4 regions of the Brevibacillus humidisoli genome follow, and region 2 is predicted to be linked to each of the others. Evidence: riboswitches for the same ligand, from Rfam matches in the RefSeq annotation. Region 2 holds a riboswitch; each other region holds the start of a gene.
What was found. Region 2 has a riboswitch for S-adenosylmethionine ahead of LOK74_RS17695 (PTS sugar transporter subunit IIA). Riboswitches for the same ligand answer to the same signal wherever they lie in the genome.
Positions count from the first base shown of each region.

Region 1: linked by a shared signal. The riboswitch ahead of metK (methionine adenosyltransferase) and the one ahead of LOK74_RS17695 (PTS sugar transporter subunit IIA) in region 2 are both predicted to bind S-adenosylmethionine.
Region 3: linked by a shared signal. The riboswitch ahead of LOK74_RS15280 (MetQ/NlpA family ABC transporter substrate-binding protein) and the one ahead of LOK74_RS17695 (PTS sugar transporter subunit IIA) in region 2 are both predicted to bind S-adenosylmethionine.
Region 4: linked by a shared signal. The riboswitch ahead of LOK74_RS14810 (pyridoxal phosphate-dependent aminotransferase) and the one ahead of LOK74_RS17695 (PTS sugar transporter subunit IIA) in region 2 are both predicted to bind S-adenosylmethionine.

Region 1 covers NZ_CP087263.1:3,849,932-3,854,742, forward strand. The annotation lists gene LOK74_RS18830 (polysaccharide deacetylase family protein) at 1-774, opposite strand, end outside; gene metK (methionine adenosyltransferase) at 977-2,182, opposite strand; SAM riboswitch class I at 2,314-2,413, opposite strand; gene LOK74_RS18840 (hypothetical protein) at 2,464-2,958, opposite strand; gene LOK74_RS18845 (S8 family peptidase) at 2,970-4,811, opposite strand, start outside.
Region 2 covers NZ_CP087263.1:3,620,052-3,624,862, reverse strand. The annotation lists gene LOK74_RS17710 (proline dehydrogenase family protein) at 1-61, shown strand, start outside; gene LOK74_RS17705 (SAP domain-containing protein) at 145-834, shown strand; gene LOK74_RS17700 (SDR family oxidoreductase) at 874-1,764, shown strand; SAM riboswitch class I at 2,094-2,202, shown strand; gene LOK74_RS17695 (PTS sugar transporter subunit IIA) at 2,369-2,842, shown strand; gene LOK74_RS17690 (PTS sugar transporter subunit IIB) at 2,893-3,195, shown strand; gene LOK74_RS17685 (PTS galactitol transporter subunit IIC) at 3,224-4,615, shown strand.
Region 3 covers NZ_CP087263.1:3,104,722-3,109,532, reverse strand. The annotation lists gene LOK74_RS15295 (FAD-binding oxidoreductase) at 1-169, opposite strand, end outside; gene LOK74_RS15290 (methionine ABC transporter permease) at 200-865, opposite strand; gene LOK74_RS15285 (methionine ABC transporter ATP-binding protein) at 862-1,899, opposite strand; gene LOK74_RS15280 (MetQ/NlpA family ABC transporter substrate-binding protein) at 1,936-2,760, opposite strand; SAM riboswitch class I at 2,932-3,034, opposite strand; gene LOK74_RS15275 (YbjQ family protein) at 3,172-3,489, opposite strand; gene LOK74_RS15270 (ECF transporter S component) at 3,647-4,231, shown strand; gene LOK74_RS15265 (DUF1128 domain-containing protein) at 4,662-4,811, opposite strand, start outside.
Region 4 covers NZ_CP087263.1:2,994,917-2,999,727, reverse strand. The annotation lists gene LOK74_RS14820 (efflux RND transporter permease subunit) at 1-151, shown strand, start outside; gene LOK74_RS14815 (efflux RND transporter periplasmic adaptor subunit) at 148-1,383, shown strand; SAM riboswitch class I at 1,474-1,584, shown strand; gene LOK74_RS14810 (pyridoxal phosphate-dependent aminotransferase) at 1,661-2,842, shown strand; gene LOK74_RS14805 (hypothetical protein) at 3,203-3,673, shown strand; gene LOK74_RS14800 (family 1 encapsulin nanocompartment shell protein) at 3,826-4,674, opposite strand; gene LOK74_RS14795 (IMEF encapsulin system ferritin-like cargo protein) at 4,773-4,811, opposite strand, start outside.

The sequences.
Region 1 (4,811 bases), 230 kb from region 2:
AGCTCGCGACATCTTAAAGTCGACAAACAACCGATCCCGGTACTCTTCCTCCTTTTCAACTCGATGCAGATCCTCGAGATAGACAGGAGAAGTCCTGGGCCCCAGTTCTCCCCATTCGCTTGCAATCTCCATCGCGTGCAGGCTGTAGGTGTGTGACCCTAGTTCAACTAGCCCGCTGCCCGTCATTTCGGCAATCTGCGAGTGGGATAGCGGGGAAATCATGTTTTCCCGCTTTCTCCCCTGAACATCCCGCAGGTTTCCGGCGATCACAAAGTTGACTGATGGATAACCGTACTTTTCCAACACAGGAAATGCTTCTTTGTAATAACTTTCATACCCATCATCAAAGGTAATCAAAACCGCGTTTTTCGTGAGCAAGACTCCGGTGTCGACAAACCGCAGAAACTCTCCCAGCGAGATAGGCCGCAAGTCGTTCTCATGCAAAAAAGCCATATGAGAAGCGAATTGTTCGGGACGAATGACGTACCGGGTCTGCGGGTTGTCAGCAATATGATGGTACATCAGGACGACTACTTGATCGCGGTACCATGTCTGCTCTTGGAGCGGCTTAGGTGTAGGCACATCCGTCGATGGAAGCGGTGCTTCTATCGTTGAATCGTTCTGCCTATGATCTTTAGACGTGGGAGATGGGGGAAAATGTTGCATATTGTCAACATCTTTCGCCATTTTCGTATTTGTTAACAAAAATAACCCTACCATTACCAACGTAATGACCGCAGTCATTACGATCAAGTAAGGGAATCGTCTGAACACGAAGCTTCCTCCTTCTCACTGGCCTGTTCGCATTGAAGATGGAGCCGCCAGAGGAATGCCTGTAGGGTACGATTTGATTCCTCCTAATCATTCGACATAGGTAATAAGAATCCTTTATACACTAAGATCCAACAGAGGAAAGGCGAACCACAAAAAGCGCCCGGCTGATCAGCCAAGCGCTTTTGTGACATGGATTACGCTCTTATTTTGTCAACTGGGCAGCATCCTGTTTGAGCGCTTCCGCCTTGTCTGTTTGTTCCCAAGGAACCTGTAGGTCGTTACGGCCAAAGTGCCCATATGCTGCAGTCTGCTTGTAGATCGGACGGCGCAGGTCCAACTGCTTGATGATCCCGGCAGGACGCAGGTCAAAGTGCTTTCGAACCAGGGCAACCAAGTCCGATTCAGACACCGTTCCTGTGCCAAACGTATCGATCGCAATCGAAACTGGCTGTGCCACCCCGATCGCATAAGCGACCTGTACCTCACATTTTTCAGCAAGGCCGGCAGCAACAATGTTTTTCGCTACATAGCGGGCAGCATACGCACCGGAGCGATCCACCTTGGTCGGATCTTTCCCCGAGAAAGCACCTCCGCCGTGTCGGGCATAGCCACCGTATGTATCGACAATGATCTTGCGGCCGGTCAATCCAGCATCTCCCTGCGGCCCGCCGATGACAAAGCGGCCGGTCGGATTGATAAAGTACTTCGTTTGCTCATCCAGGAATTCGGCTGGCACCACTGGCTTAATCACGTGCTCCATCAGATCAGCCTTGATTTGTTCCAGGGTGGTCTCTGGTGCATGTTGGGTGGAGATGACAATCGTATCGATGCGAACCGGCTTGTCACCATCGTACTCTACGGTTACTTGTGTTTTGCCGTCAGGACGCAGGTAGGCAAGGGTTCCGTTCTTCCGCACTTCAGTGAGTCGACGGGCCAGTTGGTGGGCCATACTGATCGGAAGCGGCATCAATTCAGGTGTCTCATTGCAGGCAAAGCCAAACATCAGACCTTGATCGCCGGCACCAATCGCTTCAATCTCTTCATCTGTCATACTTCCTTCGCGTGCTTCCAATGCCTTGTCCACGCCGAGCGCAATATCTGCCGACTGCTCACCAATCGCTGTAATGACGCCGCACGTATCGGCATCGAAACCAAACTTGGCACGGTCATATCCAATCTCCCGGATCGTGTCACGAACCAACCTTTGGATGTCGACATAGGTATTGGTGGTAATCTCTCCTGCTACCAACACCAGCCCGGTTGTGACCGACGTTTCGCACGCCACCCGTGCATTGGGATCTTTCGACAAAATCTCGTCCAGGACCGCGTCAGAAATCTGGTCGCAGATTTTATCAGGGTGCCCTTCTGTAACAGACTCTGATGTAAAGAGACGACGACCTTTTTGCAGTGCCATAATCCAACCTCCTTTTGAACTTTTATACGAATAGTGTGGCTAGCCGAATCGGGTTTCTCTCACGTCCAAAAAATAAACCTTTTCCATCTTTTTGAGGAAAAGGTACTTTGTATGCGTTCCCTAACCTCTTATCGGCCAGAATGGCAACCATTCTGCTGGTTAGCACCGTACGAGACGGTTGCCGGGCTTCATCGGGCCAGTCCCTCCGCCTGCTCTGGATAAGAGTATCCATTACGGGTAATAGAATAACCGTTTTTTCCAGTTGTGTCAATGGACTACTGGCTGCGCGATTCGTATTTTCCGCGAACAATCACGTAGGCTGTCCCATCGTAATCAGGTGCCAAGCGAAGTCCACGGGAATCGGAACGAGGGATCAACAGCAGATGATTTAACCCGACTGGATCGCCCCCCTGCAGATCGACACCAGCCGTAAGATCGGTCAAACCATCTCCATTCTGACCAGGCACGGCGATTACTTGGCCTGTGCGGACAATAAATTCCGTGCCCTCAAAACCGTACAACGTCTCTCCCGGCGTCAGTTCCTCTACGACCAGACTGCTTCCTTGCGGCTCAGACTGCTGTTGCGAGGGTGCTTGTCCCCCGCCGAGCGCTTGTTGAATCTTCTCATCGACATAACTTTTCGTCACGACCGGATCATCCGCCGAGCCGGGAATACCGGCCGAACCGGCATAATCAGCCCACGCTTGCCCGGCAAAAATCAAGACGCCTACTGCGGCAAGAGCGACAATTCCCTTGATGTTCTTCTTCATCTCTTCTCCTCCTACAGGTTAAAGGCTTTGGTCAACAGGACGACCACCTCGACGCGGCGAGTTTTGGCCTGTGGTTGGAACGTCCGGTAGCTAATCCCTCTCACATATCCCAGGCTGGTGAGCGACTCGATTGCTGGTGACGCCCAGTAATCGACCGAAACATCTCGGTACGAACTTCGGCTGCGCTTGTAGGTGTACAACCCCTTGGCGCGCGCTACCATGACCGCCATCTCTGACCGGGTAACTGGCTGGTTGGGGCGAATCGTACGATCAGGGTATCCTGCCAAAATACCGAGGCTGTACGCTTTGATAATATTTTCGTGAGCCCAGTGTGCCCGGTTAATATCCCGGAAAGGATTTCTCACATTGACATTCCCCGTGTACAGCCCCTTCTCCGACATGGTACGGATCAGCATTGTGGCAAATTCTGCGCGCGTCACCGTCTGATTGGGCCGGAACGTAGAATCCTCAAATCCACGGACGATGCCCCGCTTGGACAGTCGGGCAATCTCAGCGCGAGCCCAGTGGTTGCTGATATCCCGATAACCATCAATCAGCCTCTCGCGAGTAATGGTGAGTCGGTAGGCGTCATACCGGAAGGGTACCATACTGTTCAGTCGAACATAATAGGTCCCGGGAGTTAATTTATATGCATAGATGTAGCTGCCTGCTCTCGATAGTTCTGCCACATTGGTAGCCGAAGCGAGTAGATAGTTGCGTGTCGGTCCTGCCTTGTAAAGCGAGAAATGGACGCCTGAGCGCACCGGGATGTATGGGGCGCGAATGGTCGCATACGTGTCTTCGGAGATGACAAACTGGAACCAGTCATAATCATGCTCTGTAGCCAGCGTTCCGGTCATCAGCATGCTGTTCCCCAGGTTGGTGGCGCGGTTGTAGGTATCGTTTGGCTCATTCTCATCCTGTCGCTCTGGTGTATATATGACCTCCAACTGGTATTCGCCGTTTACTTGATTTCCCCAGTAGTCGGTTAGTCTGACGTAGTATTTTCCTGTGGTGACATCCAGGTTGGCTTGCTCGATATTGGGAACAGAGCTGTTGTTGTCAATCTCAACACCTCTTTCCTTCTCTTTGGCGATGAACAGGACAGGATCAATCCGGTATGTATCCGATGTAACGGTCACACCTAGCTTGCCCGGACCACGCACGTAATACGAAAACCAATCGACATCTCCCGCACGGTGAAAATTGCCCAATATGCTGACGCGATTCCCTGGCGGCAGTGGTCGCGCCGCATCCAGTTGGTCATTGTTCTCATAACGGTCAGCTGCAATCTGAAAGCGGCTGGTCAGCAAGTAGGATAGGGAACCGGCCCCTCCGCCCCGCTCTACTTTTATATACACTCTCCCCTGTTCAACCGGAACATGCAAGGTGTGCCCCGAACTTGGATAGTAGGAGGTAGTCTGATCTCCATTGTAAAAGGTAATGGCAAGCGGCGCGACGGAATAGGATGATACCCAGACGGATGCGGACAGCTTACCGTCATAAGGTATATCGGTGTAGTACCAGTCAACGGTATCGGCGTGATCCAACGAACCGCGGACCTGCGACTCAATGGGAAATGCTGCTGCGGCTGGCCTGCTGTTGTTGGGCTCGTTAATGTCGGCCGGCAGCCCTCTGCGAACTGCGGCATCCACATTCAACAAACCGTAGCCTGTTTGTCTGTCCCATCCCTTGCTCCCCAGATCTGTAGCCGTGTGATAAAGCAGCTGACGCACTTCCAATGGTGTCAGGTGGGGGTGACGGCTCAAGATCATCGCCGCTGCTGCAGCAACCTGAGGAGCAGCTGCAGATGTGCCTTTAAATGACCAGTAGCCACCGCCCCGCTGGGTGGT
Region 2 (4,811 bases):
TCTGTTTGTGGCCTTGGCAGACATGCAGGATCCGACTCGGACAGCAGAGATTCCCTATTGAAACAGGACAGGGGAGAAGAGGCTTGTCCGGCCTGCCCGCTGCCGGGATATAATGGGGACAAAAGAGAAAACGGAGGGAAGATGATGAGCATACAGCGTCCCCCATTTGCCCCCGACATGTCGGGGGAAGAGTTTCGCGCTCACTATTGGTACAAGGATGAACTGGCTGCCATCTGCAGGCAGAACGGGCTCTCCTCGTCCGGCACCAAAGCGGAGCTGGAGGAGAGAATTGTCCATCTGCTAATAGGAGAAACCGTCCACAACCAGCGGGCAAAGACAACCCAGCAGCGGCGGAAGCAGCGATCCGGCCCGATTACATTACAGACCCGGCTGATTCCGGAAGGGTTTCGGTTTAATCAAGAAGCGAGGGCTTTTTTTCAAGAATATTACGGGGTAAACAAGTTCTCGTTCACCAAGGAGATGGCTGCCGCTCTGCGGGACGCAGAGAAGCGGAATGACCAAGAGATGACGGTGGCTGATCTGATTGCGGTGTACGATAGCAGCCGCCAGAAGAATCACACCAAGGCCAATCCGCCTACTGCTGAGGACAAGACCTATCAGTGGAACGGCTTCGTAAAAGAGTTCCACGCCGATCCGCAGTCGAAGCAGTGGAAAAACAAGCTGGAAATCGCCGCCTTCCTCTGGCGGAAGGTACGGGATCGAAAAGGAGAGAAGCGGTACACGCCTGCTTTGCTGGAGGAGTTTAAGGATGAGATTGAGCAGTTTGCCAAGCCTGCCTCGGGAGGTAGCACAGATCAACGGATGCCGGAATAGAGTACAGGGAAAATACCCAAAAGGGAGGCTTAACCGGTTATGTATCCGTATCTAGGCTGGGTCAGGCAATGTGAAAACGTGCCGATCACATTTCCTCCCCAGCATCAGGACCGTCATCCGGGCATCGAAGCCATCATGGTGCCAAGACCCCTCTCGGACAACCCGCGTTATCAGGGAAGCGGGAAGCTGCAGGATAAAGTGGCGATCATTACCGGCGGGGACAGCGGGATTGGGCGGGCGGTGGCGATTGCGTTTGCCAAAGAAGGGGCTGACTCCGTGCTGGTCTACTACGATGAGCATGTGGATGCCACCGAGACCAGGCAGCGGGTGGAGCAGTATGGCCGCCGTTGTTTATTGATCGCCGGCGACATCCGGGATGAGCGGCTCTCCCAGTACACCGCACAGCAGACCCTGGAGACCTTCGGAAAGATCGACACGCTCGTCAACAATGTGGCGGTCCAATACCCTCAGGAGAGCATTCTGGACATCTCCGCCGAGCAGTTGCGAACGACATTTGAAGTGAACATCTTTTCATTCTTTTACATGACCAAGGCGGTGCTTCCTTATCTGCAGCCGAGAAGTACGATCATCAATACTGCTTCCGTCACCGCGTATGAAGGAAATACACAATTGCTCGACTACTCTACTACGCAAGGGGCTGTCGTCACGTTTACCCGTTCCTTGTCCGGCTCTCTCGTATCACAAGGGATTCGCGTGAATGGCGTGGCGCCGGGCCCGATCTGGACGCCCCTGATCCCCTCCAGTTTTTCCGCACAGCAGGTAGCGACCTTTGGCACGGAGACGCCGATGAAGCGTGCTGGACAGCCTTACGAGCTTGCTCCGGCCTATGTCTACCTGGCCTCTGAAGATTCCTCCTACGTGACGGGGCAGATCATCCACGTAAATGGCGGCACGATGACCAGCTCGTAGGGCGGGGCAGCTGAGCAGATTCACCGACTGGCTCAAGGATCGGAACTACCGACTGGTTCACAGATCGGGAACTACCGACTGGTTCACAGACCGAGAACTGGCTCACATACCGGGAACTGGCTCACATACCGGCACTACTGACTGACCCACGTACCGATACTACTGACCAGCTAGGTGCTGATACTGCTGGCAAGCTAGGTGCCGATGCTGCCGACCAGCAGACGTTGCGGCAACTGCTGATGCCGGTCGACAAAAAATCAGTTGACACAATTCGACAAGCAGGCTAGAATGAGTTCAATGTTACAACCGTATAAATAGTTTGCAATCTTTTCTTATCGAGAGAGGTTGAGGGACTGACCCGATGAAACCTCGGCAACCGGGCGCTTCGCCAGCGGTGCCAACTTCAGAGTGAATGTGTAATCATTCCGAAGATGAGAAGAATTGCTATCAATCCTGAACCGGATGACAGCCCTTCTCTCTTTTGTGAGTGAAGGGCTTTTTTGATGCGCGGGGGTGAGGAGGGCAGCGGCTGCGGCATTCGTATACAAACAAAACATAGTTATCCCATCGAGAAAATAGGGGTTGCACAAGGAGTGAAATGGTTGTGAGTACGTTTGATGAAGATTTGATCCTGCTGGGGGCGGAAGCGGAGCAGGCGGAGGATATCCTGAGCCGATTGGCCGCTCTGCTGCACAGCAGGGGGTATGTGAAGGACAGCTTCCGGGACGCAGTCGTGGAGCGGGAGAAGCTGCATCCGACCGGACTTCCCAGCGAAGGCGTCTATGTCGCCATCCCGCACGCTGATCCGGTTCACGTCAACCAGTCGGCGATAGCGGTTGCGACCCTGAAGGAACCAGTCTCTTTTTCCATGATGGGCAGCCCTGACGTTACCGTAGGCGTAAAGATCGTCGTCATGCTGGCGATCCACAAGCCGGAGGAACATCTGCAGCTGTTGCGCAACTTCATGAAGCTGTTTCAGGACAAAGAGCTGCTGCTGGGGATCAGCGAGGCCACGACCAGACAACGCGTGTACGAGCTGTTAGGCGGCGTCGTAAGCGCACAGACGGTGACCAAATAAGGACCATTGCCAAACGCAGGAAGATTACCAATAAGGATGGAGGAACGAAGATGAAAACAACGTTTAACGTATTGACGGTGTGTGGCTCGGGGACAGTCAGCTCCACGATGGTGGCCGAGAAGTTGAAAGAAGCGCTGGCCGAGAAGGGCTACAAGATCACCACGACGGAAGTGAAACCGCAGCAGGTGGAAAGTTACGCCGAGATGGGCAGCTATGACTTCATCGCCTACACCACCCCTGTACCGGAGAATCTAAGCATTCCCGCTATCAACGCCGTGGGATTCCTGACCGGTTTTGACGAGGAAGGGTTTTTGGAAGAAGTACTTAAAGTGATTGAGCAAATCAACGCATAACAGTTGAATACACCAAGGAGGAACCACCATGTTTTTGGAAACACTGAAGCAGATTTTTGACACGTTTGGCGCACAGATCTTCGTGCCGTTTATCATCTTCATCGTCGCCCTCTTTTTGAAGGTGCAGGTGAAAAAAGCGTTTTTCGCCGCGCTCTACGCCGGGATCGGTCTGCAAGGATTCACCCTGCTGTTGAATGCCTTTATCCCTGTTATTATGCCGGTTGTTCAGCAGATGGTAGAGAGCACTGGCGTGAAGCTGCCCGTCTTTGACATCGGCTGGCAGGCTACCGCCGTCGTCGCCTACTCAACCGAAGTGGGAATGATCTTCCTCGGTCTGGGAATCCTGCTGCAAATCGTGCTGTTCCTCGCTCGTTGGACCAACATCTTCCAACCAGGGGACCTGTGGAACAACTATTCGTACATGGTATGGGGTTCGATGATCTACCTGATCACCGACAGCATGGCACTGGCGATTGGCTGCATGATCGTATTGAACTTATACAGTCTTTTGTTCTCTGAAATGATTGCCAGACGCTGGTCTACTTACTTCAATTATCCTAACTGTACGATTGTCCAGCTCCACCACGTGGGGACTGTGCCGTTCGGAATCGGGATGAACTGGATTCTGGACAAGCTGGGTGCAGGCAAGATCAACCTCAGCCCCAGCGATTTGCAGAAAAAGCTCGGCTTCCTCGGGGAACCGATCGCGCTCGGTCTGCTGCTCGGCTTGTTCCTCGGCATCATGGGGAACCTGAAAGAACTGGGCACGCTTGCCTCCTGGGGCGAAATCGCTACTGTCGGTGTGGCTACTGCTGCTGTGATGGCGATTTTCCCGAAAGTATCCGGTATCTTTGCGCAAGCCTTCCTGCCGCTGACAGAGGCAGCCAAGAAAAAAGGAAAGCAGGGCAGCAAGTCCCGCGAGTGGTACCTCGGGGTTAACGACGCGGCCGGCTATGGTGAGGCTGCTACGCTGATCTCCGGTATCACGCTAATCCCGATCATGGTGCTGATGGCCCTGATCCTGCCTGGCAACGAAGTACTGCCTGTCGTTGACCTGATCGCGCTGCCATTCATGGTACAGGGATTGGTTGCGATCATGAACGGAAACATCTTTAAGGTGCTGGTCTCCGGGACGATCTGGTTCAGCCTGGGACTCTATCTGGCTACTTATACCGCACCGATCTTTACCCAGGTCGCGACAGAGGTAGGGGTAAGCATCCCTACCGGCGTGCTGCTGATCACCAGCTTTGGTATCCTGACCAAACCGATCGCTGGCCTGATCTTCCTCGCCTTCCTCTCCCAGTCGTGGCTGCTGATCGGCTTGGTGATTGCGATTTACGCGGTCTCGTACTTCTTGTTCAAGAAGAAGAAAGAAGCGTTCTACAGCTATATGGAGAATATGAACTCTCGCGCGGCGTAAAGCGTGTCGCGAGTGGAGAAACGTGCGATGGTTGTAAAGCGTGTTAAGATGTAAAGGCATGTTAAGATGCAAAGCGTGTGTAGGATGGAAAGCGTGTTATAATGAATAGGAAAGAATTGGGTAAAGAGACGGGGCTTGGGTCCCCGTCTTTGCCGTTTGTGGTGAAGTCTGTTTCGCGGGGCATCTCGGGGCATGG
Region 3 (4,811 bases), 520 kb from region 2:
CGGACACCTCTTTTGTTGAGACGGGAAAGACCACGATATCAGGCAGTACAGGGTTGTGATGCGATTCGTCCTTGCTGTGCTGCAGCAGGATCGATTCGGTCTCTGTCGCCCGTTCGTCTGCGGTCAAGCGTCTGATGTCGCGAAGCAGACTGGCTTGATTTAGCCTCATGTTGTATGCCTCCCGTGCGCGATAACAGGATTACGCGCTCTTTTTTAACTTGCGGGCAGCCCAGTTTCCCAATGATTGGATCAATTGTACGAGACAGATCAGGATGATCACCGTGGCGATCATCACCTCAATATCCCACTGCTGATACCCGTAGCGCAAAGCAAGGTCGCCCAAGCCGCCGGCACCCACCGCACCCGCCATGGCGGTTGCACCGATCAAACCGATGGTGGCAATGGTCAGACACAAGACGATACCAGGTCTCGCTTCACGAATCATGATGCGGAAGATGATCTGCGAGCGAGATGCACCCATGGCCTGATAGGCCTCAACCACCCCGCGGTCCACCTCCAGCAGTGCCGTTTCCATCAAGCGGGAGATATATGGGGCGGTATAGACGATGAGTGGGACAATCGCCCCTTCGATACCGATTGACGTGCCGACGATCAACTCTGTAAACGGAATGATCGCCACCATTAAAATAATAAACGGGAGCGAACGAATCACGTTAATGATTGTATTCAGGGTATGGAAAATCAATGCGCTTGGCGCAAGATGGCCGGGCCGGGTGATCACCAGCAGCACTCCCAGCGGGATGCCGATCAAGGTAGCGATAAACAGCGAAATCCCCACCATGATCACTGTTTCCTGTAGCGATTGCCCGAACAAGGGCAGCATTTCCTGCAGACGTTCGATCATCCTGCCACCTCCTCTTGCGGGACTAGATCGACACTGTAGACGGACTTGCGAAGGTAAGCGATTGCTTCCTCCACATCGTTCTCCTCTCCGGATATATGCAGCAGCAGGATGCCCAGCGCTGTACCTTTGATGGAGGTAATGGAGCCGTACAACAGGTTCGTGGTGACCGGGTAGCGAGCCGTCAACGTTCCCAACACCGGGTCCAAGGCCGCATCGCCGCGGAAGGCGACTCGCAGCACTTTGGCAGCGGGACCGGTATGCTTGATCTTGGCCATCATGTCGGCCGGGACTTCGTCGTCAAAGATCGTCCGGATGAAGTTGCGTGTGGTCTGTTGCTTCGGACTGCTAAAAACATCGATCACACTGCCTTGCTCGATGATCACACCGTTTTCCATGATCGCTACGCGATCGCAGATTTTTTTGATCACCTGCATCTCATGGGTGATCAGCACAATCGTCAAGTTAAATCTTCGATTGATATCGAGCAGAAGCTCCAGAATCGAATCGGTCGTCTGTGGGTCGAGAGCAGAGGTTGCCTCATCGCACAACAGGATCTCGGGGTCCATAGCGAGAGCTCGGGCGATGCCGACGCGTTGTTTCTGCCCGCCAGAAAGCTGTGCCGGATATGCGTTGGCTTTGTCCTCCAGCCCTACGAGACGCAGCAGATCGGCCACCTTTTTATCGATCACGTCTTTGCGCACGCGGTTCATCCGCAAAATCTCGGCGACGTTGTCAAACACGTTGTAGGAAGAGAGCAAGTTGAAATGTTGAAAGATGATGCCTATTTTTTTGCGGGCATTGCGCAGCTCTTTCTCTTTTAGCGCCAGCATGTCCCGGCCGTTGACGGCGACTGTTCCACTGGTAGGCTTTTCGAGCAAGTTGATCGTACGGAGCAGGGTGCTCTTGCCTGCTCCGCTAAAGCCGATTACGCCGAAAATTTCTCCTTTTTTGATTTGTACGCTGACGCCTTTCAACGCATCTATCTGCTTGTTTCCAACTCTGTACGTCTTGTGTATATCGGTAAGCTGTATCATGGATCGGGGCTCCTCGCTGTTCAAAGATGTGTTTCCCTACCAGGAGGGGAGCACTGCTCCTGCAAAGTGTTCTTCGATAAACTTCTTCACTTCTTCGGAACGGTAGATTTCCACCAGTTTTTTGTAGGTAGGGTTCTCCTTCTCTGATTCGTTCACAGCCAGAACATTTACATAGGGGGAGTCTCCGCCTTCTGCAAAGATCGAATCTTTCGTTGGATTGTACCCGGCTTCCATGGCGAAGTTGGTATTGATGCTGGCTGCATCAAGATTGTTGAGTGAGCGAGCGAGAAACGGTGCTTCCAGCTCCTTGAACTCCAGGTTTTTCGGATTATCGGTGATATCTTGCGGTGTGGCCTGATCGCCGACACCCTCTTTTAATGTGATCAGACCGGCTGACTGATAGAGCAGCAGTGCTCGCGCACGGTTGGTCGGATCATTTTGAATCCCGACGATTCCCCCTTCAGGGATCTCCTCTACGCTTTTATACTTGGTGGAGTATAGCCCCATCGGGAAGGTGACAGTTTTGCCGATTACCACGATGTTGGTTTTATGGTCTTGGTTAAATTTTTCGAGAAACGGAATCGTCTGAAAACTGTTGAGGTCAATGTTTCCTTTGTCAAGAGCCTGGTTCGGCAGGACGTAGTCGTTGAATACGACGACCTCTACTTCCAAACCTTCCGCTTTCGCTACCTCTTTCACCTTGTTCAGAATCTCTTCATGCGGTCCCCCGGTCACACCTACTTTGATCACTTGCTGCTCGGCGGATTGTCCGCCTGTTTGGGCCGCTTCTTCTTTGCCGCCGCATGCTGAAACCAATGTAGCCATTATGAGCAGGATAGCTGCTAATAAACTCTTTTTCATATTTTGATTTCTCTCCTTTTTTCTATGGTGCAGAACATGTGCGCATCAGTCTGGACTCCGTTTTCTTGTGCCACAGTATTACATCGATGGGGGTCATCCGCTCCTTTCCATGAAAAAACCTCTTCCGAAGGAAGAGGTGGAAGCCAGATTCAATTCAGGTCTACCATTCCTCTCTTATCTCCCGGAGCAGTTCCGCTGGATTTGGCACCACAATTAAACAATTAGGTTGCCGAGGTTTCATTGGGCCAAGTCCCTCCACCTCTCTTCATAAGAGATTTTCGTTATATGGTTGGTCAGAATTCCTATCTGATTAGTTGGATTATACTGTAACAAAAAAAGCTTGTCAAACATTACCGGTATTTACAACGAACGAACTCCCTCTAGGAAAAGAGGGAGCCTGCTCGTTGACGATTACTCCTTGACTCGAACCGCCGTTCCCGTAGCGACGACAATCATCATGCCTTCGCGCAGTGTTTCGAAATCGAGATCGACTCCGATGACGGCATTGGCCCCGAGTCGTCTGGCTTTCTCGGACATCTCCTGAAGGGCCAGTTCCCGCCCTTCATTCAGCTTGCTTTCGTATGCTCCGCTGCGTCCTCCGATAATATCTGTGATACCGGCGAGAAAATCACGTACCACATTGGCCCCCATGATTACCTCTCCGCTAACCACGCCGTAGTACTCCACGATCTCTTTTCCTTGCAGTGTGCTGGTAGTCGTTATGATCATTCGTGTTCCTCCTTATCCGTACTCGGTTTATTGTTTACTATAGAGACTACGAACAACCACAGGGAAAAGTTTCAGAATGGTAAAATGGTTTGCAGTAGTTTGATCTGTACTGGTTTTGGGAATATACTGGTAGCTAGTCCGAACAGGAGGGAATCTTGTGTTCAACGAGCGACGTGTCGATTGGCGATACAGGTGGTTGGTCATTACAGCCGCATCCGTCTTGTATGCCTTTCTGTCTTATGCAACAGCAGGCATCGAAGTAGGAGATACTGCCCACTTTCGACCTGCTATCGCGATATTGGCCGTTACTGCTGCAATATTTGGGCCGGTAACCGGTTTTTTCGTCGGCTTTCTGGGGAATATGGGAGTGGATCTGCTTCTTCAGGATATCTGGTGGCACTGGAGTGTCGCCAACGGCATCATCGGTTTTATTACCGGGCTGCTGTATGTCGTTCCCGGATATCAGCCTAGACAGGGCCAGATGCTGGGCATGCACCTGGTGATGTTTGTTGTGCTGGCAGCAGCCGGCAACTATACAGGACTTACGCTTGCGGCGCTGCTTGATGTGATGGTGTCTGAGACTCCGTTTCAGGAGGCGATTTTCGGGTGGGCGGTTACGCCAGCCACATCCAATGTACTGCTCAGCAGCGTATTGGGCATCCCGCTCCTGTATGGATATGTGGTGTGGAAACGCATTCAAATCTCTTCCGTCGTACCGTGTGAAGATGGGGATTGTGATTGAGATGGGGGGAGGAGATGGAGATATAGGCATCTCCGCTTTTGAGCTGGCCCGAATCCGATCACATATCCATCTGGATCTCTTATCACAAACTCCTTCCATGTACCGCACGGAAATCTCTCTATCTACAGTCCGATCCAAATAGCTGCACCTTTGGCCACAAATTTTTGATACGGTGCGTGTCCTGTCCTTCTTCTAGCCGATAGAATCTCTTTTGTTCAACTTTGATCTCACCAAGGATATTCAAACAGATCTTTTTCCTGATTTATCCATGTGCCCCTCCTTGACGTTACTGGGAGATAGACGAAAAAAAACGAGCGATTCCTTACGCGGCCAGGACGATTTTTATTTTTTTCTCTATAGAAGACAAAATGTTTGGATGAAGAAAGAGAGAAAAGCGCCGAACCATAGCGGTCCGGCGCTTACAATCCTTTTACGATTGCTTTCTCATGCTGCCCAGCTCTTCGACGATCGCTGTCATTTCATTAATGCTGAACGATTGTTTTTTCTGCACCATATTGTACAGGTACAATAGATCTTCATAGCTGGAGAGGTCAAAGTCTTCCGGCCGCATCACAGATGC
Region 4 (4,811 bases), 630 kb from region 2:
CACATTGATCACACTGTTCTTGATCCCGGTCGTCTACACCTTGTTTGACGATTGGGGACGCAAGATTCGTGGGTTCCGCTTTCGCAAGCGCCGGGGCCTGAAAACAGCCGCCGAAGAAGCCGGACCGAGTCTGGAAGGAGGAAACATATGAGACGTGTAAAACAATACCTGACGAGTTTTGTGATGCTGACATTGGTGTTAGCCGGCTGTAGTGCCCAACCGACTGCGGTGGAGGAACAGAAGGAAGAAGCGCCTATCCCGGTACAGGTGGAGAGTTTGACCGAAGGATCGGTTGGCGTAGCAGCAGGTTTGACAGGCACGCTTGCCCCAGGCAAGACGGTACAGGTCGCTCCTAAGGTAAGCGGCAAGATTCAAACACTCAATGTTGAACTGGGACAAAAAGTGAGCCAGGGAGATGTGCTGTTCAAGCTGGATCAACAGGACCTGATGAACAGCGTGCAGCAGGCAGAAGCGGCTTACAAGCTGGCATTGGCCAACTTCAAGCAGAGCGATACAAGTTCCGCTCAAGGGGTGGAGCAGGCTAAAAACAGCCTGACCCAGGCAGAGCAGGCGCTGAAAGACGCGAAGCTGAATGAACAACGGATGAATCAGTTATTCAGCCAGGGTGCCATCTCTCAGCAGCAATATGAGCAGGCGAAATCGGCTGTAACCAATGCGCAAACGGCCTATGACAATGCAAAAGCTACCTACGACGCAGCGCAGAAGCAAGTGGGAATCGGTGTATCCCAAGCCTCGGTTGACCAGGCTCGAGTCTCTCTGGAGAACGCTAGGGAACAACTGGCCAACTCAACGGTTACGGCTCCTATCTCTGGCGTAGTCTCATCTGTTTCAGGGTCGGTAGGAGAGATGGCCTCGCCACAGATGCCGGTAGTCGTGCTAGTTACCACTGATCCGCTGCTGGTCAAGGTGAACGTTTCCGAACAGGAGATTACAACGCTTCAGGTTGGCTCCAAGGTGACGGTTCACCTGCCGGCTTTGGATAAAGAACTGGAAGCTAGTGTAACGGCGATCAGCCCGGTGATGGATCAACAGGTCAAGGGATACCCGGTAGAAATCTCGATCCCCAATCCAACAGGTGAATTAAAGTCTGACATGGTCGCAAATGTGCAGCTGAGCGATGGCACCGAGAATGCCAAGACACTGGTTGTATCGAGAACGGCTGTGTTCGATCAGGATGGCAAGCGTTATGCGTACATTGTAGAAGGTGATCAGGCCAAGCAGGTGGAAGTAACCACTGGGGCCGAGTCAAGCGACAAGATCGAGATCCTGAGCGGCTTGAATAAAGGTGATCAAGTAGTCGTAAAAGGTCAGACGATGCTGAAGGATGGCGCCAAGGTCAAGATCCAGCAGACCGACAAGTAAGCAAACAGCTGTAAACGGGGGGATTGACATTGCTGCAACCCCCCGCTAGTATAGAAAAAGATCGAAAACAGAACGATCTGACAAGTCGATCACTTATCGAGAGAGGCGGAGGGACTGGCCCTATGAAGCCCGGCAGCGGGTCTCGCCCACAAGCGAGATGCTGTGCCAAATCCAGCAGGAGTACTTCCTGACAGATAAGGCTGTGCTGGCAGATGCATACCCCTTCTTCTGTATGGAAGAAGGGGTTTATTCTTTGGCTTGAAAGGAAGGACAGACGATGCGCATCAGACCCGCTTCCATCATGAATCAACTACCCACGCAATTCTTTTCTACTCTTGTGGCCAAAGTAAACAAGGTAATAGCGGAAGGGCATGACATTATCAACCTCGGGCAGGGGAATCCTGACTTGCCGACTCCCCCGCATATTGTGGAAGAATTGCAGAGACAGGCTGCCGATCCCATGCATCACAAGTATCCGCCGTTCCAGGGCAGACGGGAACTGAAAGAAGCAGTTGCCCACTGGTACAAGCAGGAATTCGATGTGGATCTCGATCCGGAAGAAGAGGTCGCCATCTTGTTTGGGAGCAAAACCGGGCTTGTCGAGATTTGTCAGGTGTTGCTTGACCCCGGTGATGTGGCATTGGTGCCCGATCCGGGATATCCAGACTACTGGTCGGGCGTGGCAATATCCGGCGGGCGCATGGTGATGATGCCGCTGCGGGAAGAGAACCAGTTTCTCCCCGGCTACGGTGAGCTGACGCCGGCAGATCTGGAGAGGGCAAGATTGATGTTCCTCAACTACCCGAACAATCCAACTGCGGTTACTGCCCCTATCCAGTTTTTCGAGGAAACAGTCCGCTTTGCACGGCGCCATGAGATCGTCGTATGTCACGATTTCGCCTATGGTGCGATCAGTTACGACGGCAAGAAGCCGGTTAGCTTTCTGCAGACCCCTGGCGCCAAAGAGGTAGGGGTGGAGTTCTACACACTGTCCAAAACTTACAACATGGCAGGATGGCGTGTCGGTGCAATGGTTGGCAACCGGGAGTTGGTTCGCATGATGAACCTGCTCCAGGATCACTATTTTGTCAGTTTGTTTGGTGCTGTACAGATGGCGGCAGTACGGGCGATGACCGATACACAGGAGTGCGTACGCCAACTGGTCGAAACCTATGAAAGTCGTCGCAATGCGTTGTTTGACAGCTTGCGACAGATCGGCTGGCAGGCGTCGCCTTCGCAAGGTTCTTTCTTTGCCTGGCTGCCGGTGCCGGACAAGATGGGGTCAGCCGCGTTTGCTGATCTGCTGCTGGAAAAGGCACACGTTGTGGTAGCACCGGGCATTGGATTCGGTGAGCATGGTGAAAACTACGTTCGGGTAGCATTGTTGACATCGGAGCAGCGATTGGTCGAGGCTGTCCAGCGAATCGCCAGATTGGAACTGTTTTCAGCAGGACGATAGGAGGGTGTCCAGCAGCGCTTGTGGCTTGCTGGGCATTTTCATATGATCAGGTCAATCAGGTACTTGGTTGACTTTTTGTTTCACGTGAAAACAGTAAATTCGGAAAATTGGGTCGAGTCTTGACGATTTTTCACCTTTTGCTGGGCAACTGCATAGGGTAAACGAGAGCCAAAAGAGGTTTGTTAGAAAAGAGTATGTCTGGATAAACTAACGATAAACTCATGCAGAAACAACACTCCTTGCTGTGAGCTTGATATTGACAGATAATGATTTTCATTATACGATGGTTGCAGATAATGATAATGAGTATCATTTCGCTTGATCATGTGAACTGATCTTCGCTGTACACAGGAGGGCGTTATGCGGTACCAGATCGACGGTTACACAGATATGTATACGGTGATTGCCAATGAGCGAAAAGTGGGCGGTGCGGTAGAGGCTGGCATGCTTCGCCTTCGTTCCGGAGAGGAGTACCGGAATGCGGTGATTACGCGTTTGGAAATGGCAGCTTCCCAGTTTTGTTCGATCGGCTTTGTCACCGAAGAGGGGCAGCGCTTGATCGTACACGTCAACGAGATTGGCATGATCGCCGATGCCAGGCACGTGAATGTATGCGAGCTGCAAAACGAGTGGATGCGGGAACAAAAGCTGGCAGAGCGCCTGCGTCATCTTAAGCGTCTGTGTGAGTTGAACGAGGGTAGTTGTACGCCTCCGTTTCAGGAAGAGGTGCAGATACTGGTTCAGGATGTGGGACTGGAGCAGGCAAGAGAGCACGTTGATCTGCCATTCCTCCCATCCGGGGAGCAAACAAAGGTCGTACGGATCGCTTAGCGCTTCTTTTCATAAAAAGTGGTACATAAACAAGCGGCAAGCCGTGAAAGGCGTGCCGCTTGTTTTCATTCCATAACCGGTTAGGATATTCCCACTGAGCTAAGTTCAAAACTAACTGCCGTGATTAACACGACGTCATTAGCCTGCCGTGATTAGCCCTCTGCTTCCTCCAACGTACAAATCGCACTGGGGCGCTTAATTCGCAGAACCACGCACTCGTATACACGGAACAGGTGGTTCATCTGCTCGTCGCCGAGGAAGGCCGTGTCAAAATCTTCAGCGATGGCCAGATCGAGATTGTGACGGCCGGTGGCAACCAGTACGCCTGCCTTACCCTTAATGACGGGTGATTGGTATACCCCGTCTGTGACCAGGCTGCGCACGTGCTCGATCTCCAGTACATTGGTCCCTTTGTGGACTCTGTGCAGCAGCGAGTACAGCTCTGGCGATACGACCAAGGCATAGGGGCCGCTGTGGCCCATCTTCAACAATTTGTTGCGGGCTTCCACGATATCGGCAAAGGCGTTGCCCGATTCCATCCAATCGCTTTTGATGTGCGTCAGCCGTCCTTTGACGTTCATGAGACCCGGCAGCTCAAACGGATCAGAACCGTTGAGGATCAAATCATCCTCCATCAAGGCGGAGCCGGCTGCAGCGTTGACCGCTGCACTGAGATCAAGCGGCATCCCCAAGGTACGAGCTTGTGAGACGTCACGCCAGTAGAGCATAAAATCCTTGTAGAGAATCGGAATCGTCAGACTGACTCTGCGGCTCGGCTGGGTCAGTTCCAGCGATTCCCCGCGCAGACTCAGGTTGCCGAAGCGGGACTCTTCGTAGATATCGTTTGTTACCGTTTGAACTCCCTCGCCTAGTGGTCCGTAAATATCGATAAAACGACGACCGACCAATTGACGGCGCGCCATTTCAATAACAGCTTCGTCCAGTTGCTCCCACTCTTCTTTGGAAAGGGGAGAGTCCGGAAATTTTCGCAGCTTGTCCATACTTTTCCTCCTGTGGTCATTGTACGGTTTTTCCATGTGCAACGTTTGAGCAGTCACCAGCAGTGCCATCAAGAAATCCACTCGCTGCCCTAACTTAGCTATGTAAGTCGCAGACTGCCTACGGTCAAACCTTTTTT